Regions from separate parts of the Succinispira mobilis DSM 6222 genome, predicted to be linked through region 3. Evidence: riboswitches for the same ligand, from Rfam matches in the RefSeq annotation. Region 3 holds a riboswitch; each other region holds the start of a gene.
The links. A riboswitch is a leader RNA that binds a small molecule or an ion and turns the genes downstream of it on or off. The one in region 3 is predicted to bind cobalamin.
Positions count from the first base shown of each region.

Region 1 (7,492 bases), 440 kb from region 3:
CTTTGCTTATTTTTGATGAGGTACAAACAGGGGTTTGTCGTACAGGCGAATGGTTTGCCTATCAAGGGGTTGGTGTGAAGCCCGACATTATGACTTTAGCTAAGGCCTTGGGAGCAGGGTTTCCGATTGGTGCTTTTGTAGCAGACGATAAAATTGCAAATGCTTTTAAAGCAGGAGATCATGGCTCGACCTTTGGGGGGAATCAATTGGCTTGTGCAGTCGCTTTGGCAGTTTTGAATTATATGCAGGTAGAGCAAATGCCGCAGCAAGTTCGGGAAAAAGGTCAGTACTTACAAGAAGCATTGACAAATTTACAAAGTAAATATCCAGCTTATATCAAAGATGTAAGGGGAAAAGGCTTATTAATTGGTTTGCAGCTAAACTTAGATGGAAAATTGTTTGTGAAAAAATGCTTGCAGAAGCATTTGATTATTAACAATACAGCCGACAATGTTATTAGAATTGCGCCGCCGCTTATAATCAGTAAAGCAGAGATAGACAAACTGGTGCAGATTATTAATGAAGTTTTGCAAGAAATGATTAAAGAAGCTTAAAAAGAAGGAGCTGCGCATTAGTGATGAAAAATTATCGCTAGCGTCAGCTCTTTTTACTCTTTGAAATTTTTAAATTTAGATATAAGAAGGTGCTGGCACACTAGTTTAATGCGCCAGCACCTTCTTTGTTTATGTTTTACATTTATATTAGTTTTTTAAAGCTTGTTTAGCATGAGCTACATAGATTTTTTGAATTTCAGAGTTGCGACCCAAGCCGCCTAAAACTACACTTACTTTATAACCATCGGCACTAAGAAGATTTTTCCAAGAATCATCTTCATCGCCAGCCATATCATTATTAGCGTGGTCACCAGCAACTACCATTAGTGGCATAAGGATTACTTCTTTGATTTTACGCTTGGCAATTGTTGCTTGCATATCTTCGAAATTAGGATGATCATCTTCTTCAACCACACCAATTACAGCGGGGATATTTAATTTATCAAAAGCAGCCTGTAATTTATCATATGCCACATTATGCATATGTGGTGAACCATGTCCCATAAACACAACGCTTTGATCTGAATTAAGGTTTTTAGGCATTTGAGTTGTTAAAGCTTTGGCTACGAGATTGAAGTCTTTATCTTCAGTTAGCAAAGGTTTGCCAATAACTAATTTTTGAAAAGTTTTGTTTGTTTGATATTCTTTAATTGCAGGTAAAATCTTGTTGTTATACTCTTCTGCTGGTGTAAGCAAAGTTGTTTGCACTAGTACATCTGTATAGCCTTGAGCGGCAAGTTTATCTAGTGCTGTTTTCAAGTCATCAATAACAATACCATCACGTTCTGCAATACGTTTTTTAACGATGTTAGAAGTAAATACGCGATAAAAATCGCGATCTGGGAAAGCTTTTTTTAGAGCATTTTCAATGCCTTCGATATCATTTTTTAAAGTGTCTGGAAATGTTGTACCAAAACTAGCTACAACTAAAGCTTTTTTAGTAGGTGCTGCTTGAGCACTGGCACTCATCGTGAAAGATAACATTAAACACACCGCCAATAATAATTTTATAAATTTTTGCATAATCCAAGAAACCTCTTTTCTTAATTTGTTAGTCTTAAAAAACAAAAAAATCCTGCCCAAAGGCAAGGATAGAAAAAACTAGCTTCTAACCCCCTCCCTATCCTTCGTAGGTAAATTTCGGTGATTGTACATAGGCAGTTCTCCTGACTTGGATTCATCGTACATTTGCGCCTTCCCAGTTTTACCAGTGGCATTGTGCAAAATACTCCTCCATACAGTGGCGGGACCGTATCAGCTTTTACTGATTTCTCTATTGAGCCCTTGCGGGCACCTATGTTTTTATTCATCTAGAACTGATTATAGCTAAAAATTTTTTTTGTGTCAAGTAAAGAGCCAATTAACCGGAAGGAAGAGTTGCTAAAAAAAAGTTTAAATGTTACAATTTTAACAAGAAAATGGCTGAATAAAGCTAAATTTAGCCTAAAGATAAGGAGATAAGATATGGGAACAGAGATTGTCATGGCTAAAGCAGGAACACTAGAGTCGGGAGATATTTCAATTGTTGTTACGCCCAACAATAGTGGTAATAATAATATCGATTTAGATAGTATTGTAATGCTACAATATGGAGAAACCATTACAAAGTTAATGCATAAAGTTTTAGCAGATTATCAGGTTTTGGGTTTAGATATTAAGGCTTTTGATCGAGGGGCAGTAGACTTTACGATTGAAGCACGGTTAGTTACTGCCTTATTGCGTAGCGGGGCAATTAAGGAGGCGAAAATCTAAAATGAGAATGAGACGAAGCTTATTGTTTATGCCAGGCAATAACCCAGCGATGCTTTTAGCGGGTAATTTATTTGAAGCTGATGGGGTTATCTTAGATTTAGAAGATGCCGTGGCACCAACGGAAAAGGATGCGGCAAGAATTTTAGTAGCACAGGCTTTGAAAACTATTGATTATGGAACTTGTGAAAAAGTTGTGCGGGTGAATCCGTTAGATACTTATGGTCTAGAAGATATTCCGTTTATTGCAAAGTGTGCTCCCGACACTTTGTTGATTCCTAAAGTAGAAAGTGGCGCAGATATAAAAAAAGTTACAGAACTTTTGGATGGACAAGGTGCGATAGCTAATAATATTAAGTTAATTGCTTTGTTAGAAACTCCGCGTGGGATAGCTAATGCTTATGAGATTGCAGGTGCAAGTTCTCGGTTAGTTGCTTTAGCCTTAGGGGCGGAGGATTATACAGCATTTTTAGGAGCAAAAAGAACTAAATCAGGGGAAGAGATTTTTGCAGCAAGGATGGCAATTGTTAATGCCGCAGCGGCATTTAGCTTGCAATCTATTGATACGCCTTTCACAGATGCGGCTGATGATGAGGGTCTAGTTGAAGATACTCGCTTAGCCAAAGCGCTAGGTTTTAAAGGCAAACTATCAATTAATCCCAGACAAATAGAAGGCATCCATGCAGTATTTAATCCTACACTGGAGGATATAAATTGGGCTAGAAAAGTTGTTAATGCTTTAGAACAGGCTAAAAACGCAGGTTTAGGTGTGGCTTCTTTGGGGGGCAAGATGATTGATGCACCAGTTGCAAATAGAGCCAATATCGTCTTGGATTTAGCGTTAAGAGCAGGTTTAATTAGCAAGGAGGATTTATAAAATGCGTGAGATAGATTTTCAAGGAGCGTTTTGTTTACAACCAGAGATGCGTAGATATGCACCGCTAGTTAAAAGAAATTTACCTAGTGACAATAAGCTATTGGCAAGTATTGAAGATGCTTTTAAAACTCTGAAAATTACAAGTGGTATGACCTTATCTTTTCATCATCATTTACGTAATGGCGATTATGTTTTAAATATGGTATTAGCAGTAGCCGCTAAGTTGCAGTTAAAAGACTTAAAAATTGCGGTTAGTTCTATTTTTCCTAGCCATAAACCATTAATTGAACATATTAAAAATGGTGTAGTAACTGAATTAGATACTAATTACATTTCAGGCCCAGTGGCTGAGGCGGTTTCACAAGGAATTTTAGCTAAACCAATTACAATGCGTACTCATGGAGGACGGGCCAGAGCCATAGAGTGTGGACAATTAAAGATCGATGTTGCGTTTATTGCAGCTCCTGCTGCAGATTGCTACGGCAATCTTAACGGTGTATATGGAAAATCAGCTTGCGGCTCATTGGGTTACGCAATGCCAGACGCACAGTATGCTGAGAAAGTAGTTGCGATAACTGACAATTTAATGCCTTATCCGCTATATCCAGTTTCGATAGCTCAAGATCGTGTAGATTATGTATTGGTGGTTGAAAGCATTGGCGATGCCGCGGGTATTGTCTCAGGGACAACCAAAATTACCAAGGACCCAGTGGGTTTGATAATTGCAAGAAATGCTGCTCAAGTAATTAAAGGCTCGGGCTTGTTAAAAGAGGGATTTTCTTTTCAAACAGGTGCAGGTGGAGCTTCATTAGCTACTGCTCATTTTGTAAAACAAATTATGCAAAAAGAGCAAATTAAGGGAAGTTTTATGCTTGGTGGAATAACAAATTATATGGTCGAAATGTTAGAAGAAGGTTATTTTCAGGCAATTATGGATGTTCAAGGCTTTGAACATGGTGCAATACGCTCGCTTTTAGAAAATCCTAACCATTTGGAAATTAGCGCCGGTGTTTATGCAAGTCCTTTTAATAGTGGTGCAGCTGTCAATAAATTGGATGCAGTTATTTTGGGGGCGACAGAAATTGATACTGGCTTTAATGTTAATGTCACAACTGGTTCAGATGGAAAATTGATGGGGGGATCTGGTGGACATAGTGATGCTGCAGCTGGAGCGAAAACTACAATTATTGTCGCTAATCTATTGCGCGGTCGATTGCCAATAATTATTGATAAAGTAACAACTAGAACTACACCAGGCGAAACGGTAGATGTTTTAGTGACAGAGCGGGGAATCGCTGTAAATCCTAAACGTAAAGACTTACAAGAACAACTGAAAACAGCAGGGATTAAGGTTTTTGCCATTGAAGAATTAAAACAAATTGCAGAAAATATTGCAGGGAAACCAGCGGTTTATAAACCAGCAGGAAAAGTAATTGCCCAAGTTGAATATCGTGATGGCACAATTATTGACCAAGTATATCAAACTAAGTAATGAGGTAGTTTTTTGATGGAAATGAAAGAATTAATTATCAGAATTAATTTTCTGGCAAACAAAAAAAAGACTGTAGGCTTAACTGAAGCAGAACAAGCGGAACAAATTAAAGTTAGACGCGCTTATTTAGATCTCATCAAAGGTCAGGTAAAAGCTACATTAGATCGAGTAATTATTGTCGATCAAGAGCAATAGGAAATGAACCTAGAAAGGCAATGGAAGAACTACCGTTGTTTGGCTAGGTTTTTTTTATAGATAAATATCGGAAAAAATCTTATAATTCAGCTTGCTAATGTGATATAAATCACATACAATAGATTGTGTAAGGGATATACTGTACTCAAGTTAAAAATATTTAAATTTTGAGGAGGGTTAAATATGTTTTGTTATCAATGTGAACAAACAGCAGGACAAAAAGGTTGCTCGGTGGCAGGAGTATGTGGCAAAAGTAATGAGGTTGCACTATTACAAGATTTATTATTTTACACCAGTAAAGGCTTAGCCTGTTATGCTCATGAATTAGCTAAAAAAGATGTTTTTGAAGAAAAAATAAATATGGCGATTATCCAAGCATTATTTACAACCGTAACTAATGTAAATTTCGATACAGCAAGATTAGAGTCAGAAATAAAAGATGTTGCAGAACTTACGGTTTGCGCACATGATATGTGTGTTAAACTAGGGGTTGATGTGGCTAGCTTGCCAGCACCAGCACATTTTAAAGTGGCGACAACTTTAGCCGAAAAATTGACCCAAGCCGAAAATATCGGCATTCAAAGCAGAATAAAAGCTAAAGGCGAAGATGTTACCGCTTTAATCGAATTGATAACTTATGGATTAAAAGGGATTGCAGCATATTTAGATCATGCACATGTTTTAGGTTATACAAATATTGCTGACTATGCAAAAATATTTGAAATTTTAGCTAAACTAGATACAGAACTCAGTGTAGATCAATTAGTGGCAATGGCTTTACAAACAGGAGAAATCAATATTGCCGCTATGCAAATTCTTGACCAAGCCAATACCGATACCTATGGTCATCCAGAAATAACCAAGGTTAGAGTTACACCTAAAGCGGGTAAGGCTATTTTAGTGTCGGGACATGATCTAAAAGACTTGCATTTGCTATTAGAACAGACTAAAGATAAAGGGATAAATATCTACACACATGGCGAGATGTTACCTACAAATGCTTATCCAGAGTTGAAAAAATATCCGCATTTAGCAGGAAATTATGGTGGAGCTTGGCAAGATCAACAAAAAGAATTTGCAGAATTTCCTGGCGCAATTTTAATGACTACAAACTGTATTCAAAAACCTAGTGCTAAATATCAAGATAATATTTTTACTACTGGTTTAGTAGCTTTCCCAGGCGTAAAACATATTGATGAAAACAAAGATTTTACAGCGGTAATTGAGAGAGCCTTAGCTTTACCAGGATTTAGTGCTGATGAACAAGAAAAGTATATTACAATTGGCTTTGCACGTAACACAGTTCTTTCCGTAGCCGGCAAGGTAATTGAGTTAGTTCAAGCTGGAAAAATTAAGCACTTTTTCTTAATCGGTGGTTGTGATGGTGCAAAATCAGGCCGTAACTATTATACAGATTTTGCTAAACAAGTACCTGATGATTGTGTGATTTTAACTTTAGCTTGTGGTAAATATCGGTTTAACAAACTAGAATTCGGCGATATTGAAGGCATTCCAAGATTGTTGGATGTTGGACAATGTAATGATGCTTATTCAGCGGTAGTTATTGCTACAGCCTTAGCAGAAGCTTTTAAAACAGATGTTAATGGCTTGCCATTATCCTTGATTTTATCTTGGTATGAACAAAAAGCCGTAGCAATTCTGCTTTCATTATTGCATTTAGGAATTAAGAATATTCGCTTAGGCCCAACATTGCCAGCTTTTGTGACACCGGCTATTTTGAAAGTATTGCAAGATAACTTTAATATAATGCCAATTACAACTCCAGAACAAGATTTAGCTACAATTCTAAAAAAATAAGATTTAGATAAAATTTAAAATATCCGAGACAAGAATAAATCTATGTCTCGGATATTTTTGTTATATATTTAATAAAAGCCATAATAATACTGGATAAAAAAGTTAATATTGTTATATAATAGCAATGAAAGAATAAACGGGTAGGGTGTAGAAGATGTACTATGTTGTAAAAGTAGGACGAGTAAAAGGTATTTATCGCACGTGGGCAGAATGTCAAGCCCAAGTGAAAGGTTATCCAAATGCAGTCTTCAAAAAATTTCCCTTGAAAACGCAGGCGGAAGATTTTTTGCGTGGCGATAGTTTAGAACATATAAAAAGAGATGTTGCTCATGGTAATTTAGATATACAGGTTTCTAATGCTTTAAAAGAAAAAAATTATGAGATATATACAGATGGTTCTTATTCTGAAAATTTATATGCCTGGGCCTTTGTAGTAGTTTATCAAGGAGAAGTTATTCATCAAGATTATGGGGTTGGGACAGATAGTGAAGCTGTAAAAACAAGAAACATTGCTGGCGAGTTAACAGCGGTAATGCGTGCCTGTAGTTGGGCTAAAAACAAAGGTTTGGACAAAATAATAATAAGACATGATTTGCAAGGAGTTGCTACGTGGGCGAAAGGAGAGTGGAAACGCAACAACCAAGTAACTACAAAATACTATGAATTTATGAAAAAATATGCACCAGATTTCGTGAAATTTCAACATGTCAAAGGTCATTCAGGTAATCAGTATAATGATTTAGCCGATACTTTAGCTAAAAAAGCAATTAGCGAACATTTAGAACGATTGGAAATGGAGTAAAGATA
Region 1 covers NZ_KB913028.1:752,481-759,972, forward strand. The annotation lists gene SUCMO_RS0103550 (acetylornithine transaminase) at 1-554, shown strand, start outside; gene SUCMO_RS0103555 (sirohydrochlorin cobaltochelatase) at 702-1,577, opposite strand; cobalamin riboswitch at 1,694-1,867, opposite strand; gene SUCMO_RS0103565 (citrate lyase ACP) at 2,019-2,306, shown strand; gene SUCMO_RS0103570 (HpcH/HpaI aldolase/citrate lyase family protein) at 2,308-3,180, shown strand; gene citF (citrate lyase subunit alpha) at 3,182-4,672, shown strand; gene SUCMO_RS0103580 (DUF896 domain-containing protein) at 4,688-4,867, shown strand; gene hcp (hydroxylamine reductase) at 5,051-6,685, shown strand; gene SUCMO_RS0103590 (ribonuclease H1 domain-containing protein) at 6,840-7,487, shown strand.
Region 1: linked by a shared signal. The riboswitch ahead of SUCMO_RS0103555 (sirohydrochlorin cobaltochelatase) and the one ahead of SUCMO_RS0101525 (dynamin family protein) in region 3 are both predicted to bind cobalamin.

Region 2 (7,492 bases), 1.1 Mb from region 3:
TTTAAATAATTTAGCTATAATTCTAGCCTAAATAACTAGTTTTGTTAATAGAAAAAGCAACTCTTCCTATTTATAATAGTGACGAGTTGCTTTTATAAAAATCTTTACCTTTTTAGAACACTAATTTCGATTTTACTTGTTTCTTGGTTTTCACCAAAATAACCCGTTACTCCATCGCGCTTCAAGTATATTTCCACTAACTTGTCTTGCTGATCAATAAATTGCCAGTAAATTGTTTCTATTTTTATAGGCGGATTGCTTTTTTGAAAAAATATATCCTTATTAAGTGGTTTACCATATTTTTCTTTAAAATATTTTTCCATATTTTGATAAATATTTGCCGTTTCCGGACCTTGTTTCAACAGTTTTATTGTTAGTTTGCTTATTCCCTTCTTCGTAATAAAAACCGTAAGGTTACATTCGTATTCTAAAAACTTACCATTTTCAAATTCTATCTTTTTCCCATTATCAACTTCTAAACTAGTACTCTTTTTAAAATCAGCACTCTCCAACTGCTTAACAATTTTTTGTTCTTCTACTTGCCAATTTAAATCCCAAAATTCATTCCCAAGATTTTTAGTTTGTCCAACTTGCACCCCAAAACAGAAAAATGCAAACGTAAAAATTACAGTTAACGAGAAAAGCTTTTTAATTAACATTGATTTCGCCTCCCTTATTGTAATTGTTCACTACCTATTTCTGCACCTCCCCACTCTACAAGAGTAAAACCTTGCCGCAATATTGTCGGTAACTCCTGCTCCGGTAATTTTGTTATATTATCTGCAAGAGCAATTCCTCTGAATTCCATAAATAGTCTTAAAACCGTATCTGCCTTAGGGATGGTTTCTAACAAAGAGCTTCCATCAATATCATCATTAATTCGAAAATGAATAAAACATTGTTCATAATTATTTAAAGCAGGCAACCAATATACAATAAAATCGTTTATTTCTTGTTGATTTAACCCGATTTGCAATAATTTTTCTTGTAAAAAGTCTATATAATCTGCTCTTTTAATGTAAAACCCGTCCTTGTATTTATAATGCTGTTCAGAAAAAGAATACTTCCCGTCCCAAAATAAGTAGCGATAACTTCTTTGATCTTCTAAATTTAAAAGTATGCCATTAGGTTGAGCTATAACTTGCCAAGAGTACTTGTACTTGGGATAAGTATTTAAAATTTTACCTTTAAACGTATGCTTAATAATAATTTGTTCTGATTTTTCCGGATATAAATAAATGGCTGGTTTCTTAACCATCATTTCCGGCTCTAGAATAATTTCCAAGTTTTCATCTGGCAAATTCGCCAAACTTATTACCTTACTTCGATGTTCAGCTACAAATTCAATGTATTTGTAGGTAGCCAAGTCTTCGGCTGACAACTGTATGGAAAATTTTGATTTATTAGCAGATAATACTAATTTAGCGCCATCTGCATTCATTTCTTTTAATAGATACACTTTATAATTATTAACCGGCACTAAGTTTTCTTTGAAATTAACAAAATTTTTCGGTGTAAATACTTCTCCGCTTATCTGCCTATTTTCTAAGCTACTAGAAACATCACTAATATAAATATATGCACTATTCATCCCCCAATAATTTCGTGGATAAATATTATAAAAGCCAACCTGATAGTGAGAATTTTCTTGTACAAAACTCAAATCCAAATTTTCCATTCCTGCAATATGATACCATGGTCCGTGTTTTGACATTTCTTTCAAGTATAAAATCGAATCTATTCCTATTGGCGCTTCAAATTTCGTAGTCACCAATTCCTTCTTCGGCAAAATATATTCTTCTACATTCATATCTAAATATCTTTGCCGTTCCATCTGCAACTCTGCTATTCTTTGTTGAAAGTTCAACACTTGTTTCTCGTTACCTTGTTTTTCGCTTGTAGAAAGCCAATTTTTATATCGAGCTAATTCCAAATCTATGGCCACAATAGTTGCTTTTATGCACTCTTGTTTTAAATATTTCTGTTCTAAAGTATTGTTTTCTTGAGCAAAAACACTATTAATAAATATATTACTTAAAAATATAAGTAACCCTATGCAGATAAGTTTATACCTGTTCATAAATTACACCACCCCTATATTTTTTATAATAAGTATTTACTAAAATTTTTCTATCATTAAACAAGTTTAACAGCTTAATAAATAATCCTATCTTGTTTTTCTTGCCATTTTTGAAAACTCATTAAACACTGTTCCCGATCTAACGGTAATAGTCTTAAGTTTTCTTGGTATTTATCTGGAAACTTTATATATTCATATATTGCATTATCATCAAAACCGATATTAGCAGCATCATAACGCGTACAACCATAATAGACCTTAGTTATGCGAGCCCAATATATTGCCGCTAAACACATCGGGCAAGGTTCACATGATGTATATAGCTCACAATCAGATAAATCAAACTTATTTAATATTGCTGCCGCCTTACGAATAGCATTTACTTCTGCATGTGCCGTTGGATCATTAGTCTTTAAAACCTCATTGTGAGCGCTAGCAACAATCTTGCCTTCTCTTACAATCACAGCTCCAAATGGGCCACCAGCATCTTGCATGAATCCACGAATCGCTTCTTGATTGGCAAAATCCATAAATTTATTCATAAATTTATTCCCCTCCTTTATACATATTAATTTCTAACCGTAATATTTTCAAATAATCTAAATATATTTTAACATTTCCTTTCTCTTTAGTATAGTTTTGTTTCACTATTATATATAAAAAAGACACCGCATAAAACAGCTTGTACTACCTATTTCGAGTAGTATCTATTTTATACGGTATCTATATATTAATTATTTGTATTCTTCACCATAACCATAGTGCTCAACAACATAATCTACATCTTTATCTCCTCGACCACTTAAGCTAACCAAAATAGAACCTTGTTTCATTTCTTGAGCTTTTTTCATAGCATAAGCTACTGCGTGCGAACTCTCTAGTGCTGGTATTATCCCTTCATAACGTGATAGTTTAAAAAAAGCATCAATAGCTTCTTCATCGCTACTTGTTTCATAGTGTACACGACCAAGGTCATGCAAAAAAGCATGTTCTGGACCGACAGAAGGGTAGTCTAAACCACTGGCAATTGAATATACTGGTGCTGGTTCGCCTTGCTCATCTTTGAGCATAATACTTTCAAAACCATGCATTATTCCTCGTTCCCCGTATGACATTGTCGCCGCATGTTCCCCCAGAGTTTTCCCGCGTCCTAATGGTTCTACACCTACAATTTCTACTGGTTCATCAAGAAAAGGAATAAACATACCCGCAGCATTACTACCACCACCTACACAAGCACAAACTAAATCTGGTAAAAGTCCCGTCATTTCCTTAAACTGGTCTTTTGCTTCATAGCCAATAACGGCCTGGAAATCTCTAACCATTAATGGGAATGGATGTGGTCCTAAGGCTGAACCTATACAGTATATCGATTCTTTATAATTTTGAGCGTAAGATTCAAATGCCGAATCTACTGCCTCTTTAAGTGTTTTTAAACCATGACTTACTGGAACTACCTTTGCACCTAAAATTTTCATTCTAGTTACATTGGGAGCCTGTTTAGCAATATCAACTTCACCCATATGAATTTCACATTCCAACCCAAAAAATGCTGCTGCTGTCGCTAATGCTACCCCATGCTGTCCCGCACCAGTTTCAGCAATTAAACGTTTTTTCCCCATAAATTTGGCCAATAAACCTTCACCCATGCAATGATTTAGTTTGTGCGCCCCTGTATGATTTAAATCTTCTCTTTTCAAATAAATTTGGCAATTACCAAGTTTTCTAGATAAACGCTCACAATGGTATACCGGCGTAGGGCGCCCTTGAAATTCTTTGCGAATACGCCGTAATTCATTTATAAATTGAGAAGAATGGCAAATTGTTTGATACGCATCAGCTATTTCTCTAAAAGCTGGTTCTAATTCTTGCGGTAAATAAGCCCCACCATATACTCCAAAACGTCCATTTTTATCAGGATAATCTTTTAAATATCTTCTAAAATCCATTTGCAACCTCCAAAAAACTTTTTTCTCTATATGAGTATAACAACAATAATTTTAATTTACAAGTAGCGCTAATTATTACTAATTAATCTTTCCACATTACGAATATTGTTCTTTTTCATTCTATATTTGTTCTTATTTCTCAACTTAAACTCCTAGAAATCAGCAATTTCATTGACAATACATGATAATTTTGATAAAATAAAAAAATATTTTATATAATAAAGTTTAACAGGTGCCTCTTGGCCTAAAAGAAAAGTTCGGTGTATTCCGACGCGGTCCCGCCACTGTAAAAGATTGTTTATTACATACTCTCACAGACAATCTCAAGCCAGTAACTGCCTGTTTAAACAATCACCGCTATTACCTACGAAAGATGGGGATGGAGATTGCGAAATATGATTATTAAGTTTTTAGCCTTAATAAATTGTGCTTTTCGACTAAATTCAGGACACTCTTTCTAATGAAGGGTGCCCTTTTTTTGTTTTAACTATATTAAATGTAAAAAAAGGAGTTCGTATGTTAATAAAAGATACACCAATAATTATTCGCACAGCCAAAATTTCCGAAATAGAAACGGTTAAAAATTTTCTCCTACAACAATGTAAACTGCTTTATAATGGTGAGATAAGTCCTAATCAATACCAAGATTTAGAACAATCTCAGGCAAAATATTTTCTCCCGGAACGCCACACTTTAATAGGAGCTTTTTTAACAACCGGTCAGCTAGTCGGAACGATTGCTGTCTCAGTTTATAATGATCGAATATCCTGTATCAAGGGTAGATATGCACCTCATACTGCTGCTGAAATTGGACGTTGTTATATCAGCCCCGAACTTAGGCGTTCGGGAATTGGCTCTCAACTATTTAATTCCGCACTAGATTTCGCTTTATCCGCTAATTACAAATTTCTCTATTTGCACACACATAAGTTTTTACCGGGCGGCTTTAATTTTTGGTTAAAAAACGGTTTTAAAATAACTGTAGATGAAGAAGATATCCATCAAACAGTGCATATGGAGCTTGATTTAGCAGCTTTTATTGGTGACAAAATATGAATAGCGATTTTATCTTTCTAGCCTGTACAAAAACTTTTATAATTTGGAAAGCAGCTTTACCTGCCATGTTGTTTGGTTGTTGGTGTGGTGTAGTTTTACGGCGTGGTAAAATTTTTATTTTTTTTAGCAAATTAACTAGACCTTTAACATGGTTGGGAAAAATTCCTAAAGAACTAGGTCCTTTTTTTATCCTTTGTCTTTTAAATCGCTATGCTGCAAATGCGCTTTTGGCTGATTGTGCTAAAACTAATAAGCTTAGCACCAACACTATTACAGCAGTATATCTTATGGGTTCACTGCCTACCGGAATATATTTTACAGCTTTTTATTTTACGCCAATATTAATAAATTCTTTAGGGATTGAACTCGGTAGCATTTTCATTGTTATCCATATACTCTTAAGTCTAATCGTTACTTGTACTGGTATTTTTTGGCAACGTCTAATCAATCAAAATTGGAATAACTTCAGTTTTCAAAGCAATGTATCACCCCAAAACAACATCTCCAAAGCTGATACATTTTTTCAAGATCTCAATAGCGCTTGGCTACAATTTCGCTCTATTGCAGTAATTTTCATGCCTGTTACTTTCTTCTTTGCTCTGCTACTATCAACAACTTGGTTAGAACAGTTAGCCCCAACTTTAGATCAAATCTTACAAAGTTTTTCCCTATCTACTGCTGGTGTTATGGTTATTATTGCTGGCTTACCTACTTTAATTGCTGCTATTGGTTTAGCTGGTAGCTTATTTGCACAAGGACTTCTTTCTGCACCTGAAGTAATCTTCACACTTCTCTTAGCTGCTTTTGGGCATAACGTATATGATTCATGTTCTAGAGTCTGGCCAAGTAATGTTGCCATTTTCGGACTAAAACTAGGTACATCACTTACTTTAGTCGGAGCGAATTTATATTTGGGCACTGTCGCAATAGCTATTTTTATCACTTATAATTTCCTTTAAATATTTTTCAATTATTTTTCACAAAATGATAATAGCTCTGAAAGTTAGTAATAATACTAAAACTTCAGAGCTATTTTTATTGTTAAATATTATTTTTCTAATTTAGACTTTAGTTTATATTTTCTCTGTTTGTGCCTTCGACTTTTGAATTTTAGACGGAATTTCTTTAGCTACTTGCTTTACTTCTGCGGGGATTTTAATTTTTTCTTGTTTATCTAACATAATTACTTCAGATTTCATCGTTAATTTAGAAGCTGCTAAAAATTTAGCTAAGTCTTGTTTATCTTTATCCTTCATTTTTTTATCATATTTGGCAATAACATTATTAACAATATTTCTAGTAAAATCAGTAAAGTCAATTTCCGAATTAATAACTTTATTCTTCCGATCAATTTTTTCCTTATAAGTAATATCTCCAGCTTTACTCATAATTTCGTGATATGCTGTCAAAAATTCTGTTTTTGCTTCTGGAGTTTTAAAAGAAGTTTTATCTGCTAAGATAGCTTTCTCCACTAAATCATATAACCTAGTTGTGTTCACAACTACTGCTAATTCAACTTGTTCAGTATTATAATTTAATAATTCTACTGATTTTATGAATTCTAAACGTTCAACCTTTTGTTTTTCTGCTAACTTTTTATCATTTATAATGAGATTAGGAATTATTTGTTTAGTCCACTGCTTATCCAGTTGAGTATATACATGTAGATCTGTTCCATTTTGTTCTAAGTATTGTTGTATTGTAAACTCTTTTTTAGCTTTACCTAACATTAAAAATTCAATTTGATAATCTAATTTGCTAACTTTAGATTTACTATCTACACCTAAAACATCAATCTTAGCATTAAAGTTGGCAATTGGAGTAATTAGTTCTAAATCCACTTTAACTTTCGAACCACGTGCTTCGAACTCTTGATATATCGGCGCCAAATATCTTTCAACATCTGTCATTGTCAATTGACCTGCCGCTGAAACCTGATTGCTACTAACAAAAGCAAGTAGCATCCACATAACAATTATAATTTTTCTTATCATCAGTTTATCGCCTCCGTAAATATCTAACATGTTACTTAGAATAGCATTTTTTTTTAAGCAAATCAAGTTTATACATTATTTGCTATTTTGCGAACAATAAGCTATAATTTAACCAAACATTAGTTCGTTTGGTGGTGACAATTAGTTCATGCCTGATATTTTACATATTGACTTAAACAATTTTTATGCTTCAGTAGCTTGTCTCGAACGCCCCCAACTAAAACATCTTCCCCTAGCAGTTTGTGGTAGCCAACAAGAGCGTCATGGCATTGTTTTAGCTAAAAACGAACCAGCTAAAGCTCTCGGCGTTAAAACTGGCGAAGCTATTTGGCAAGCCAAAACTAAAGCCCCACACTTAATAATCGTTGAACCAGATTTTTCGCAATACTACTTTTTCTCGCAAAAAGCGCGTC
Region 2 covers NZ_KB913028.1:1,453,531-1,461,022, forward strand. The annotation lists gene SUCMO_RS0106870 (hypothetical protein) at 105-659, opposite strand; gene SUCMO_RS11010 (hypothetical protein) at 674-2,080, opposite strand; gene SUCMO_RS11630 (nucleoside deaminase) at 2,155-2,622, opposite strand; gene trpB (tryptophan synthase subunit beta) at 2,815-4,029, opposite strand; cobalamin riboswitch at 4,243-4,386, shown strand; gene SUCMO_RS0106890 (GNAT family N-acetyltransferase) at 4,546-5,085, shown strand; gene SUCMO_RS0106895 (hypothetical protein) at 5,082-6,044, shown strand; gene SUCMO_RS0106900 (hypothetical protein) at 6,159-7,079, opposite strand; gene dinB (DNA polymerase IV) at 7,228-7,492, shown strand, end outside.
Region 2: linked by a shared signal. The riboswitch ahead of SUCMO_RS0106890 (GNAT family N-acetyltransferase) and the one ahead of SUCMO_RS0101525 (dynamin family protein) in region 3 are both predicted to bind cobalamin.

Region 3 (7,492 bases):
ATAAAACATACCTGTCATACTCATTAACTAAAAACCCTCCTAAAACAATGTTTTTTATTTTCCCTCTAACTAGCGGCGGTAAACAAGTCCCATAACTACCTAATTTCCTTACTTAATCGCCAAAATAATTAAGGAGCTAGCCCTATTCGAGGTAGCCCCTCTACAAACAAATTTTTACTACTTATCTTACGTACTATTGAATTTTATGTGATATTACCGCTATTGTCAAGAGGCTAGGCCGCGCGGAAGTTTCCGCCCGCGACTCTACCGTTAATTTATTTCTAGTTGCTGCATAAAATAAAGAGGAACTGCCGCCATTTCAACTTGCAGTCCCTTCAATATGTACTTATATAATGTTTTTATTGCCTTTTAACCCACGTCTAATAGCCAGCATTTTTTTTAATTCATTAAACTGCTTATCTCGCTAGGGCAAAACATTTTTCTTGGCTACTAGAGCGCATTTTTTATTATTCATAATAATTTTTAATAAATATGTATTTTTTCCCGTAACCCTAGTTAAACTTTTGAAAGCAAAGCTTAACTAGGGTTGCCTATCCTATTTTTCTAATTGAAAAGAGCTAACTTGAGTTTGTAAAGCAACTGTCAACTGTTGCAGTTGTGCACTTAAATTTTCTAGACTTTCAATCGTTTGGTTTTGAGCTGCAATTTCACCCACAATTTCCTCCGTTTCAGCTTTTACCGTGCCCGCAGTTTGCACCAATAGATTATTCGTTTCTACAAAAGCCATATTGCCAGCTGTTACCGCTTTAATTTTACCCGTAAGTAAGTCCATTTCTTGTTTTATTGCCCCCGCCTCTTGCTTAAGTGAAGCAAAATTAGAACTAGCTACATTAACCGCCTGCACATTTAACAATACTTCCTGGCGTCCACTGTCCATACTTATGCGTGCTTGTTCAGTTTGCTGACTTACCGTACCTAAAATTTGCCGCACTTCTTGGGTCGCCTGCCGCGCTTGCTCGGCCAAAGCTCGCACTTCCCGCGCCACCACGGCAAAACCACGACCTGCCTCTCCCGCTCTAGCCGCTTCAATTGCGGCATTAAGCGCTAATAAGTTCGTTTGTTCGGCAATTACACTGATGTTTGTAATGATATTATCAATCAAGCGCGAACTAGCACTTAACTGTTGCACGATTTGGGTTGTCCCTTCCACCTGTTGCGCCATCTGTGTTGCTTGCGTCGCGGCCGCGATTAATTTTTCACTACCTTGAGTAGCCAACTCATCTACCTTGGCCACTTTCATTAATAAGCTATCGCTATAATCTACTACCTGATTAGCATTAGCCGTAATTTCTCTAATACTCACTAAAGCCGCCTTGGTTTCTCGCTCTTGAATACTGCCCGCTTGCGTCACAGCTTGACTACTGAGTGTGATTTTTTGTGCCCTATCCACTGTTGCTGCCGTAATTTGATTAAGTTCTCCCGCCGCCAAATACAAATCTTGTCCATTTAGATCTATTTGTTGCACTAAAGTTTGTAAGTTATGGCTCATTTTATTTAAGGCTAACGCTAAAGCCGTCAGCATATCATTGCCACGTACTGGCGCTTGGACTGCTAAATTACCATCAGCCACCTGATCAGCCACCGCCACTAATTCTTGCAAATAATTATTAATGCCTGCGACCAACCGCCAAATACTAGCTGAAGCCAACAGCCAAACCACAATTAACGCTCCCACTAGCACCAATTGCGAACGTACGTAAAGTTTTTCGCCGCTTTCTACGGCTTGTATCGCCCCTTGGAGTTTGGCTTCAACCATTTTCTCACTAGTTTGCATAATTGAGCTTAAAATAGCTTGCATCTCGCCAATAAGCATTGCCTGAGCTTCTGATTTATTTTTTAATTCCACTACATAAAGCTCTTGTTGTTTCGCTTGATACCGCTGCCATTGATTTTTAATTAAGGCCGTTTGTTCTTGTTCTTTAAGATCCGCAGTTAATTTCAGGTTTTGCTCTAGCAATTGATTAACCTGCTGATCTATTTTTAATAAAGTTTTTTTGATATTTTCACGGTCAGCGGGGTAGATAGTTTGCAAGTACAAATATTGATAACTGCGATATTCTAACACTAAGGCCTTAGCTTGACTTATTTGGGCAACCTCAGGCAACCAAGTTCGCCCGAGCAAATAGTTGCTATGATTAACATTCGCCAAACTGCTCATTCCATACAGGTTTACACAGCTTAAAATTATAAATACCACGGCAAATAAAAACTGCAAGCGAAATTTAATTGATTTTTTCTCTAAGGCTCGAATCCACAAATCAGCAATACTGGCAATTTTTTTCAAGCCTCTCGCTAGCAGTACTAAAAACTTATGCTTTAAAAATTTTCCGATTTTTATTTCGCTGGTGAATAATTTTCTAGTTTGTTTGTTCATCTTGCCCCTCTATCTAGCCACCTAGCTATTTATATTTTCTTATTTTTCTTTGTACAAGTTAATAATAAAATATAATCACTCTACTTACAATGGCTATATAAGAGGTTTTACGCAAATTTAACATAGTCTTAACAACAACTATTTTACTCAAAAATTCTTTTTGTAAAAATTCCACTTTTACCTACAAATTTTTTCCATACTATAGCAAAAATGCTTTTAACCCTCTTAACAAGTTGCCGTGGCTTTTTATATAAATAGCTCACTCTATAGGGAATATTTGCTAATTGTCATTTTAATACGAACAACTAATTAAAACTCTTATTCATTCATAACTATTGCAATTTATCAAAAATTCAATTGCAAACTGATAATATCCAGCTCAATAACCTTGGCTCTTTTGTGCGAAAAAATTCTGTCTAACCCAGTATTTCTATAAACAAAAAGAGCATGCGCTTGAAAAGTCCTAACTGCTAAAATTGTAACACCTAGCAGCTGAAGACTTTTAAACCATGCTCTTAATATTTATTATTTATCTATTTACTCTGGCAAACCAAGCCTGTTAGCCAATAACTTCTAAGCCACCCATATATGGAACTAGTGCTTTCGGAATGCGTACACTACCATCAGCTTGTTGATTATTTTCCAAAATCGCTGAAACAGTCCGCCCAATCGCCAATCCAGAACCATTTAAAGTATGTAGATATTCCGCCTTTTCTTTTATCGAGCGACGGAATTTAATATCTGCGCGCCGTGCTTGGAAATCTTCAAAATTGGAACAAGAAGAAATTTCCCGATAGCAATTCGCACTTGGTAACCATACTTCTAAATCATAGGTTTTCGCTGAAGAAAAGCCCATATCTCCACTACAAAGTAACATTACCCGATAAGGTAATTCTAACAACTGTAAAATTCTTTCCGCATTTTGCGTAAGTTTTTCTAACTCTTCATAGGAATTATCGGGATGCGCAAATTTAACTAATTCTACTTTGTTAAATTGATGTTGGCGAATCAAGCCGCGGGTATCGCGACCTGCGGAACCGGCCTCAGCTCTAAAGCAAGCACTATAAGCTGTATAACACAGCGGTAATTGTTCTGCCGCCAAAATCTCGCCCCGATGATAGTTGGTAACTGGCACTTCCGCCGTCGGAATTAAATAATATTCTAAGCCTTCTAATTTAAACATATCTTCGGCAAACTTAGGTAACTGTCCTGTCCCATACATACTGTCTTTATTTACAATGTAAGGTGGCAATAATTCTGTATAGCCATGTTGCATGGTATGCACATCGAGCATAAAGTTTATTACGGCCCGCTCTAATTTAGCGCCTAAGCCTTTATAAAACACAAACCGTGCTCCAGAAACTTTGCCAGCTCGTTCAAAATCTAAAATACCTAGCTGTTCACCAATTTCCCAATGTGGTTTAGCTGGAAACTCAAATTCTCTGGGTGTCCCTTGGGCCCTAACTTGTTGGTTGTCATGCTCATCTTTTCCAACTGGTACACTGCCGTGAGGAATGTTGGGGATGCTATACATAATCTCTTTCAGTTGCGCCTCTACTGCTCTTAAATCCGCTTCGATTGTAGCAATTTCATCGCCTACATTACGCATTGCTAAAATTTGTTCACTAGCATCTTCGCCATTACGCTTCATTTTGCTAATATCTTGTGAAACTTGGTTACGTTTACTTTTGAGGTTTTCTACCTCAAGTAAGAGTCGCCGGCGGTCTTGTTCTAACTGCGAAAAATTTTCTAAACTCAAGCTATTGTTTCTTGCTTTTAGTGCCTCTTGCACACAGTCTAAGTTTTCACGCACAAATTTAATATCTAACATCTGTAAAGCCCCCTAAAATTTATCTCTCACTAAAATTGCAAATTATTCATAACACCCATTTTATCAATATTTACCAAATATATCAACCAAAAATAGCTACTTTGCATTTTTTTTGCACCAAACCACTACAATTCTGCGTCAAGTAGCATTTTTTCGCTTTAGTAAATGTTTTTTGTTAACATTTATTGACAATAATTGCACAATATTATATAATCCCCTTAGGAAAATAAATACTGACAAATAGGTGCCTAGTAAGGCTTAATAGGGAAATTAGTGCAATGCTAATGCGGTCCCGCCACTGTAAGGAAGTAGTTAGTCATTTGGGTTGTGACCTAACTTCTTCTGAGCCAGGATATCTGCCTATTTAAAAATCACCGTATACCCTACGAGCGATGGGGTGGAGATATGTGCCAATTGAGTTTTCGAACTTTGTTGTTATATACCTTTTCGCTTATGAAAAGGTTTTTTTATTTTAAAAACCACCTACGCAAAGTATCTGTTTTCCATTCTTAAAGTCTCCTACCAAAAACCAAAAGCAGCTTTGCTCCTGGGAAGGCAAAGCTGCTTTTGGTTTTTTCTTATTGCTAAAAAATATCCGCCTACTCATCTTAATAAAACTGTAATTTGCTTCGATTAACTAGTAAGGTAAAAAATTAAAAAATAATGGCTCTATGCTAAAATAAATGAGGTATTGCGATGGATAACTTTACGCGCTTTCTAATTGAACTCTTACCTAAACCAGAAATCGAAGAAAAAGAAGATTTCCTAATCCTCCGTTTTATTGCTAAAAAAAGTATTCCTGAAAAATTAAAAAGTTATGCGCCACCCAATTTCCCAGAATTATATTTCAATTTTATGCATGAATTCACGAAATTCACACAGTATAAAACTATGAATTCCCTCGTTGGTAAAAATATCGTGGTCTTGGCCGGAGCCTTTAATTCTGGTAAAACTAGCTTTCTTAACCAGCTTTTGCAAACCAATCTCTTGCCACATTCCACAACCGCTAATGCCACTATTCCCACCTACATACTCCAAGGCCAGGAATCTTATTTAGCAATTGGAATTTTCGGCAATAGCATTACACTTGCCCCTACCGAGTTCGAAACAATCCGCGCAACCCTCCAAGATAATTATCAAAAAAATATTCAGCAATTACTTTGTCACACTATTATCAGCACTCCTAAACAACCTTTTGAGCACCTAGCTTTTCTTGATACTCCTGGCTATGCCTTACCGAATAATCCTAACTTTACAGAAAATACCGATAGCCAAAAAACTTTAGCGCAGTTAAATTCTGCCGATATTGTGCTTTGGTTTGTAGAAGCTCACGAGCAAGGAATTTCCCGTTCCGACCTGCTCTTGCTGAAAAACTTGCGGCCCCAAAGTAAGTTGATGATTTTAGTTAATAAAAGTGATAGCGTGGCTTTAGAGAAGCTTCTAAAAATTAAAGCTACTATTGCCGATAAACTCGCCCAAGAAAATATTGACCATATTGGTATTTTGGCTGTTTCGAGCTTTAAACCACAGGCTTTCGAAAATGCTCAGCTCCTAAAACAATTACAACGTTTGAATAAATACCAATATCAACAATCTTTTAATGATAATTTCTTGGCCTTTTTTTCCGCCTGCCTTAATTTTTATCAAACGCAACAAGCCTCTTTGCGCAAAAAAATCCAAAAATTAAAATATATCCTCCGCCTCAGCCAAGATTTAACTGTCCAACAAGAACTCCAAGCGCTCATTGCCGAAAAAGAAAATTTACTCTTGGCAATTATTAACCAACAAACTTACTGCACGAAATTACAAAAAGTTTTCTTTCAGCGTTTACGAATTGCCGCTATCAGTTTCGGCTTATACTTACCAGAATTAAGCAACTTAGATCCCGTCCAAACTAAACTTAGCCAAGATATTCTCAACATTTTACAAGAATATAAACGCCTAACCCCAGCGCAAACGGACACGAATAGTGCTGAATTTAAACAGCTTTTGCAAGAAAATCTCGCTAATATTTATAATAAATTTGCCACGCAGCATTTAGGCAATAGTCTCTATGTTCATTATCTCTTTGAAGAGCTGTTTATCAAGCGCCCCATTGCTGTAAACTATCTTGATCAACAACTACGTCTTGGTAATTTTTCTGAATATGCAAAGGAATTTTCTGGTCTAGTCCGGAAAGTTTTTCGAGGTACTAATGATGAATTATAATAATCTGCACTTAGCTCTTACGAATAGCAAAAATATTATTTTTGCATTTGATTCGCATCCCCTAACTCAGGCTAGCCCCTTAGAAAAATCTTCATATTTGACTTTTTTAGCCTCCCTAGCAATTTATACTGATGGTTTTAGCAAGGAAAAGTTGTCCTTTTTGCAACGCCTGCTCAAACCCCTACAGTTAAAAGAAGACTTAGCTTTTTTTCTCCAAGCAGCCAAAAATATTAATTTAAAAGATGTTTCCACTTTTTTAGATTGCTTCAAACACCAACCTTTAGCGGATAATTTTTTAGTAGATGCTCTACTATTATTATTTTGCAACCGTAAACCCCTTGCCGAAAACTTTATCTATATTGCTGAGTTCGCCGAGCTTTTAGAAATCTCTTTGTTAAAAATGGAACAAATGCTCCTACTAGTGCAGGCAATAGTCCAACAGGATAATGATCTATATCAACAATTTTTAAACACCCGTACCAATATTGCCGAAGAAAATTTTCTCTACTACAGTAAAAATTTTGTTCAAGGAATTAGTGTCCATAACGCCACACAACTTAGAGTCCTTGGCAACTTCCCGTTAAACACTACTACTACCTACACTAGTGCTGATGTCCATTTTGTCCAAGCAAATCTTAGTTTTGCCGAAAACTGCAAACTGATTTTTGAGGATGCTACCCGTGTTCGTTTTGAAGACTGCACCTTTAGCAACGGTCGCAATCTTGATTTGATAAATTGTCAACAAATCGAATTCAACAACTGCACTTTTCAAAATTTTTCCAATCGTACTCTTTTTATTGATACTGCCCAAGAAGTCACCCTTACAAATTGTCATTTTGAAAACAGCACCAATAATGCCCGTAGCACAATTATCGCTGGTACCGTATATTTGAAAAATTGTCTCAAGAGCCAGATTACAGCTTGCACTTTTGTTAATTGCCAAGCGAAAGGTTTAAATAGCTATACGCCTTCTTTTGGCGCCGCTATCTATGCACAAACCGTAGCCCCTGCCGAAATAAGCATAAAAAACTGCCAATTCACTAATTGTTTTAGTGATA
Region 3 covers NZ_KB913028.1:314,014-321,505, reverse strand. The annotation lists gene cobI (precorrin-2 C(20)-methyltransferase) at 1-18, opposite strand, end outside; gene SUCMO_RS0101535 (methyl-accepting chemotaxis protein) at 557-2,395, opposite strand; gene serS (serine--tRNA ligase) at 2,955-4,226, opposite strand; cobalamin riboswitch at 4,452-4,604, shown strand; gene SUCMO_RS0101525 (dynamin family protein) at 4,923-6,434, shown strand; gene SUCMO_RS0101520 (right-handed parallel beta-helix repeat-containing protein) at 6,421-7,492, shown strand, end outside.

Region 4 (7,492 bases), 830 kb from region 3:
TTTACCACTTTCCATGGCTTTTTTGGCATGAATAACTGCTGAACGATATTTTTTGTGAGCCTCATCTGTAGGAATAGATTCAATGTTCATTGGATCAAAAGCCATAATTTTGTGGAATATTTCATGAATTTCTTCACTTGTTTTTCCAGCAGCTTTTGCCGCTTCAACATGTTTCATTGCACTAGCATAGCGGTGCTTAGCGTGTGGATTATCAGGCAGTTCATATTTGGGATGTCCAGTTTCTTTATTAGTATGCATATAATCACCTCATTATAAATTTTTAGGTTAACCCAGTTATCATTCTAGAGTATATACCGCATATAGAGTCAAGCCTTTATTTTAATCTAAATAATCAACTTGCAAAGCAATCTGAGCTACATATTCTTGCGGATTAGCTGTCGACCAATGATTTCTCAGTTGGCTAATATAGCCTTCTCCCACAATTTGCAATTTATTAAGTTCGATAAATTCTTTAAGCTTTTTTATTGCTTTACCATAATTTGCATGACAGCAATCCGGTGTAAATATCGTAGCATATAAACCCGCAGGCTTAATTGTAATGTTTTGGTACTCCGTGGGCTCACTAATTCGCGTAAAAATTTTATTTATATTTGTGTAACTATTATTAAGCAATTGTTCTTTTTCTAGAATATAACCCATTAAATATTCATTTAAAATTCTACTAGTTGCAAAGGGAAGATTGTGTTTAGCTACTAAACCTATTTTTTCTTTTAAAGACACAGTGTTTTTACGAAAATCGTCCACAATCAAATACTCTTTCGGCACATTTTCTAAAGTTATTTTATCTATTCTAATTTGTTTTACTTGTTCAAGACGACTTATTTTAGTCTGCAGATTTTTTTTATTTTTAAGTAAAATCTGAACTTCTTCTTCAAATTCACTTAATTTTTTTTTAAAAATTGCTTGTAGAGCATCAAGATCGCGATTTTTAACATAATCAGATATTTCTTGAAGTGGTAACCCCAATTTACGCAAAGTTATGATAACTTCAAAAATATAATATTTATGTAAAGAATAGTAACGATAGCCATTTTCTTCTACTAAATCAGGTTCGAAAATTTTATTGCGCTCATAATAAAATAAAGTTTGTTTAGACACGCCAAAAAGATTCGCGAATTCGCCTATGGTAAAATACATTTCTGTTTTCTTATTCACAAAAAAACTCCTTTACTCTACTATTAGTATATAGTTTATACTCACCTTGTCTGTTGCAAATTACAAACAAAGCTATTTAACAGTTTAATATAATTGATACGGTATCGCAAGATTTAATAGATAAGCTAGTGAAATTCTAGCACGGTCCCGCCACTGTAATGATAAGCCAAGCAATTTGCGCTTAATCTAAGTCAGAATAACTACCTATCAAATTCCTAGCAAATAACCTACGAGAGATGGGTGCTGGTAAAAGTACTGCATATTTTTTGCATTGCTGTTTATTATATAGCCTTTCTTTTAGTTAAGAAAGGCTTTTTTATTTTGCCAGAAATTAAAATTTTTAGGAGAGGTGCTAATTTTTAATGAAAAAAACATCTGTAAGCAAACATTTATCGGTCCTTATTTTATCAAGTCTTATTTTCTCAACCCCCTGTGCCCTAGCTAACAACACGTCCTCAGAACTACCTGAATTTGCTCTAGAGCAAATAGTTGTTACGGCCAATAAGCTGCCCACTGAAGTTTTTAAAACTCAAGCCAACATCAGTGTAATCAGCCGCGAAGATTTAGAAAAAAATCATTATACCGATTTAGGTGATGCTCTAAAAACAGTCCCTGGCGTAAACTTGCAAAATTATAGTGCTAGCGGTGATAATTACACCTCTAACCGACTCTACATTAATGGTTCTGATAAAATTGTGGTTTTGGTTGATGGCATGCGCGTTAATGTCAATGGTTCTGTTTCAAGCGTTTTTTCTCCTTCAGAACTCTCCAATATGGATACTATTGAGCGCATTGAGGTGCTCAAGGGTTCAGCATCTACGCTATATGGAGCCGATGCTGTCGGCGGGGTAATTAATATTATCACCCGCAAAGCTAGTAAAGATTCGAGCACTACTTCTTTATCAACAATTTTAGGTAGTGCCAACAAACGCACTTATAAAATTATGAATCAAGGTAACGCTAATGACTATTTTTGGACAGTTGCAGCTCAAAAAAATGAGTTAGGCGACTATAAAGATGGCCGTGGTAATAAAATTATCCAAGATGTAGATACAGATACTTACGATCTGAAGCTGGGCAAAAAATTTAAAGATGATTCTACTTTAACTTTTAATTACCAAAAATACAAGTCCGATTACATTCGCCCTTCAACCGGTGGGCTAAAAGCCACTACAAAAAATTTCGGCAAAAAAGATAATAATAAACTAAGTATGAGTTATCAAAATAAATTTAGCAAAAATCTTTCAAATCAAGTCTCTTTGTACCGCAATGTAAATTTCTTAAATGACAATTATTTAAATCCGGGTTCAGTCTGGTTAATGGATTTAGAAACACGCGGTTTTAGTGAACAACTTACCCATACTAGTAAAGATCATACTGTAGTTGCTGGCTTTGATTATTATCAAGATCGTGTAAATAGGTATTCTTCGACCTCTTATGGTACCACTGATGCCTACCAAGGAATTAAACTAACTAATCGGGCTTTCTATCTCCAAGACGAATGGCGCTTTGCTCAAAATTGGACATTAACTCCAGGTATTCGCTATCATAATCATTCCGAATACGGCAGTAATACCGCCAAAAGTTTGACTCTAGGCTATTTGCAAAATGAAAAAACTAATTATTATCTAAGCTTTAAAGAATTTTTTGTCGCGCCTAATCAATTTCAAATATATTCAAAATATGGCGGCAAAGGGCTAACCCCTGAAAAAGGTGATAATATTGAGTTTGGCGTAAAACATAAATTTAGCGATACTACTACCGTAAACTTTAATGCCTATGAACGCAAAGCTGATAATATGTTAGCCTTTAATAATACAACTGTAAAATATTACAATACTGGGGAAGAAAAATCTCGTGGTTGGAGTGTTGACCTCAGTCAGGAATTAAGCAAACATCTAGATTTAATGGTTGGCTATACACATACAACTACAGGGACTGAAACCGCCAAAACTTATGCCAACCGCGATGGCTATATTCCAACTGGAGCCTGGAATATCAGTTTAGACTATAACCAAGATAAATTTAATGCAGTTTTAAGTGCCAAGGGAATTTTAAATCGTCCTGGGCGTAAAGTTAACGCCACTAAAACTGCTAGTAATTTGCAAAGTTTTTGGTTATATGATCTAGCATTTAACTATAAAGCTAATAAAAATATCAATACTTTTATAAAAATTAATAATCTTTTCGATAAATTTTATACCGACCAAATGTATGACATGAATCCAGATGGCAGTTGGTACTCTGCGCAAGGACGCAATATCCAAGTAGGCGTTGAGTATAAATTCTAACTTAGGAACAATGTTGATAACGAATTGCCTTGAAAATTATTTTCAAGGCAATTTTTAGTTAACTTAGAAAAAATCGACGAAATTTTTCCACTATTATGATATAATACTTTTAATACAGAGATATTTTCAGATATTTGTAGTTGGGAGTGTGCCATTATGGATTTATATACAAAATTATTAACTAAACAAGCTAAATTATCAGTTATCGGTCTAGGATATGTAGGAATGCCTTTAGCTGTAGCATTCGACAAGAAAGATATTGCAGTAATTGGTTTTGATTTAAATTCCGAAAAAATTGATTTATACCGACAAGGACTTGATCCAACTTTTGAAGTTGGTTCTGAAGCCTTAAAACATAGCAAGATATTCTTTACAGATGCTGCAATTAGTTTGCGTGAGGCTAATTTCCATATTATTGCTGTTCCTACACCAATTAACATTGACAAAACACCTGACCTTTGTCCAGTAGAAAATGCCAGTGTTATTCTCGGCAGGAATCTATCTAAAGGCTCTGTAGTTGTGTACGAATCCACTGTTTATCCAGGAGTTACCGAAGATATATGTATTCCTATCCTTGAACGTGAATCTGGTCTAAAATGCGGGCAAGATTTTCTAGTTGGCTATTCTCCGGAACGAATTAATCCTGGTGATAAAGTAAATAGACTAGAAAACATAGTTAAAATTGTTGCTGGTCTAGATAGCTCCACCCTCGATATCGTAGCTAAAGTCTATGAACTAATTATTGAAGTTGGAGTATATCGTGCGGAAAGTGTTAAAGTTGCAGAAGCTGCTAAAGTAGTTGAAAACAGTCAGCGAGATATTAATATTGCCTTTATGAATGAATTAGCAATGGTTTTTGATAAAATGAAAATTGACACAAATGAAGTTATAAAAGCTATGAATACCAAATGGAATGCTTTGAAATTCTATCCTGGCCTAGTTGGTGGTCATTGTATCGGAATTGACCCTTATTATTTTATCTATCAAGCAGCAAAACTAGGCTATCATTCCCAAATAATTCTAGCTGGCAGAAAAATAAATGACGGGATGGGGCAATTCATTGCTGATGCTGTAATTAAAGAACTAGTCCTTGCCAATAAGAAAGTTATTCAAAGTAAAGTATATATTTTGGGAATAACCTTTAAAGAAAATTGTCCCGATATTCGTAATTCAAAAGTAACTGACGTAATCACCCGCTTACAAGAATATGGTATCAACCCAATTATTATTGACCCTTGGGCTGATGTTGATGAAACAGCTTCTGAATATGGTCTAAAACTTGATACCCTTGAAGATATTCATGACGCCGATTGTCTGATTTTTGCAGTTGCCCATCAAGAATTCAAAAATTTATCGTTAGATAAGATTGCTTCATATTTTAATTCTCAATTACCGCAAGAAGAAAAAATTATTATCGATGTAAAGAGTATATTAGATAAGTACGCGATATCCCAAAAAGGCTATCGTTATTGGAACCTTTAATTTCTATTGGAGGTCAAGATAATGCATTTATTTAAGACAAGTATTATTCGAAAAATATTTTTCGTTGCTGGCATAAATTATATTAATTTTCATAATTTATGCCAGTTTTTTCAACCTTAAAAATAAACAGTATTTTGAACAAACTAATAAAGACTCCCTTTTAAAGGATGCCAAACAAATCGCTACAGAAGTTCAATTATTCATGAACACTTACCAAATCATTGTAGAGCAAATGCAGAAAAGCCCTGATTTTGCGACAATTGCGTCTCGATTAAATGATAGAACTGCCAAATTCACCGACCCACTTTATCCTAAAATCAACAATCGCCTCCAACAAATAAGACAAAACGACAATAATATTGCTTTAGTTTATATTGGTGTCCTAAAAAGCAATGATTTAATTACTAATATCTACGAATATGCTCCCCCTGCTGATTATGTCCTTAGCGAAAGAAATTGGTATAAACAGAGTAAAAACCTCAATCGTGCTACAATTACCAGTCCTTATATCGACATTGTAACCAAAAAAGTAGTACTTACAATTTCTATTCCATTACTTAAAGATGGTATCCAAGTTGGTGTTGCAGGCTTAGACTTAATGCTCGATGATATTTATAAGATAATGTCAAATTATAAAATTGGCGATAAGGGTTACGCTGTTTTACTTAGAAAGGACGGTTCAATTATCTATCATCCCCAATATGATTTTTCTCAAAATTGGAATGAGGTAAACATTTCTGATTTACTGGAAAAAAATTCTTCCACTATTCTTTCAGGAAAAAGCGGCTTAATTGAGTATACTTATCAAGGTGAGGATAAGTATCTAGCTTATCTTCCTATCGAAAATTCAGATTTAATTGTAGCCGCCATTATTCCCGAATCCCAAGTCTATGCGCCTTTAAAAAGTTTCCTTTTTACAAATATCCTGGTTTTATTTTTAGTATTAATCCTTATTTCTATCCTCCTAGTTTACTTAGAAAAAACCATTGCTAAACCTATTGTTATTATTTCTAATGCCTTAGAAAATTTTACCAAAAATGATTTATCGATAACTTTGCCAAATGAATTGCTCTTGCGTCAAGATGAGATAGGAAATCTTGCTCGCAGTTTAAAGTTCATGTCGCAGAAAATTTCTAATCATGTTTTAGAAATTGATGAGCGCAACTTAGCTTTATCAGAAGAAATAAGTATTAGAACGATGATCCAAATACGCTTGGAAATGATTTTGAAATTACTTTCAGGAACTCGTGAAGCAATATTTATTTTAGATGAAAGCTATACTTGTTTATACAAGAACAATGCTTTTGAAGAATTAAATATTACTCCCAAAGATGACTTCGATAAAGTCAACATTATTGATAAAATTTTATCTAGCAAAGCTCACTTACTGCAAGAACTTTTAAAAACCGGACAAATTGTAAAAGAAGTTTCTTTTCAAAATAATAATGGGATAATTATTTGTTTATTTGATAGATTGTAAAATAAAATAATTGGTTTAGAAGCGCTAATTCGTTGGCAACCTAGTAATTCTAATGTTGTAATTCCACCAAATCTTTTTATCCCACTAATTGAAAAATCAAACTTAATTATACCTATCGGCGAATGGGTATTAATTACTGCTTGCAAATTTGCAATGTTTCTTTTAGAGCAAGGTTTTGAAACTCCTGTCGCAGTAAATATCTCTCGTTTGCAATTTAAAAATCCCTATATTATTACCCTCATTAACTCAGTGCTAGAGGAAACTAAATTACCCGCAAACCTTCTAGAACTAGAAATCACTGAAGGAATTTTAATGGATAATCACCAAGAATGTGAGTTAATTCTTGACGAACTTAAAGGAATGGGTGTAAAAATTGCTATTGATGACTTTGGTACGGGTTACTCTTCTCTTTCTTATCTGAAGCGCTTTGCTGTTGATAAAATTAAGATAGATCGTTCCTTTATAAAAGACATTCCTGAAAAAGACAGTGGTGTAATAGCTAAAGTAATTATCGACTTAGCTAATAACCTTAGAATTAAGGTAATTGCCGAAGGCATTGAAACTGACGCACAACTAGACTTCTTAAAAGTAAATAATTGTTTTGAAGCTCAAGGGTTTATGTTCTCTAAACCCCTAAAATCTGATAGCTTATTAGATTTTCTCAAAAAATATCAATAACAGCTTTTACGCAAGATGCCCGCCATAGATCTAAACAGATTTATGGCGAGCATCTTAATTATTTTTACTAAAATGTATCAACTGAAAAACAACACCGTATTAAGCAAAAATAATGGGATTAGCACTACTCCTGACCAAAGCATGTATCCAAAAAAGCTGGGCATTTTTATTCCATTTTCTTCAGCAATCGATTTAGTCATGAAATTAGGCGCATTGCCAATATAAGTATTGGCGCCCATAAAAACAGCCCCACAAGAAATTGCTAAAAGAACGTGTTCATTTATTATACCTAAGTCTGTTATGATACCTATAGTCTCCCCCATTTGTCCGGCAATGCTTACAAAAACAAGGTATGTAGGAGCATTGTCAAGGAAACTCGATAAAA
Region 4 covers NZ_KB913028.1:1,142,135-1,149,626, reverse strand. The annotation lists gene SUCMO_RS0105505 (hypothetical protein) at 1-258, opposite strand, end outside; gene SUCMO_RS0105500 (MerR family transcriptional regulator) at 340-1,176, opposite strand; cobalamin riboswitch at 1,259-1,398, shown strand; gene SUCMO_RS0105490 (TonB-dependent receptor plug domain-containing protein) at 1,539-3,467, shown strand; gene SUCMO_RS0105485 (nucleotide sugar dehydrogenase) at 3,624-4,949, shown strand; gene SUCMO_RS0105480 (cache domain-containing protein) at 5,026-6,429, shown strand; gene SUCMO_RS10415 (EAL domain-containing protein) at 6,436-7,107, shown strand; gene SUCMO_RS0105470 (sodium:proton antiporter) at 7,185-7,492, opposite strand, start outside.
Region 4: linked by a shared signal. The riboswitch ahead of SUCMO_RS0105490 (TonB-dependent receptor plug domain-containing protein) and the one ahead of SUCMO_RS0101525 (dynamin family protein) in region 3 are both predicted to bind cobalamin.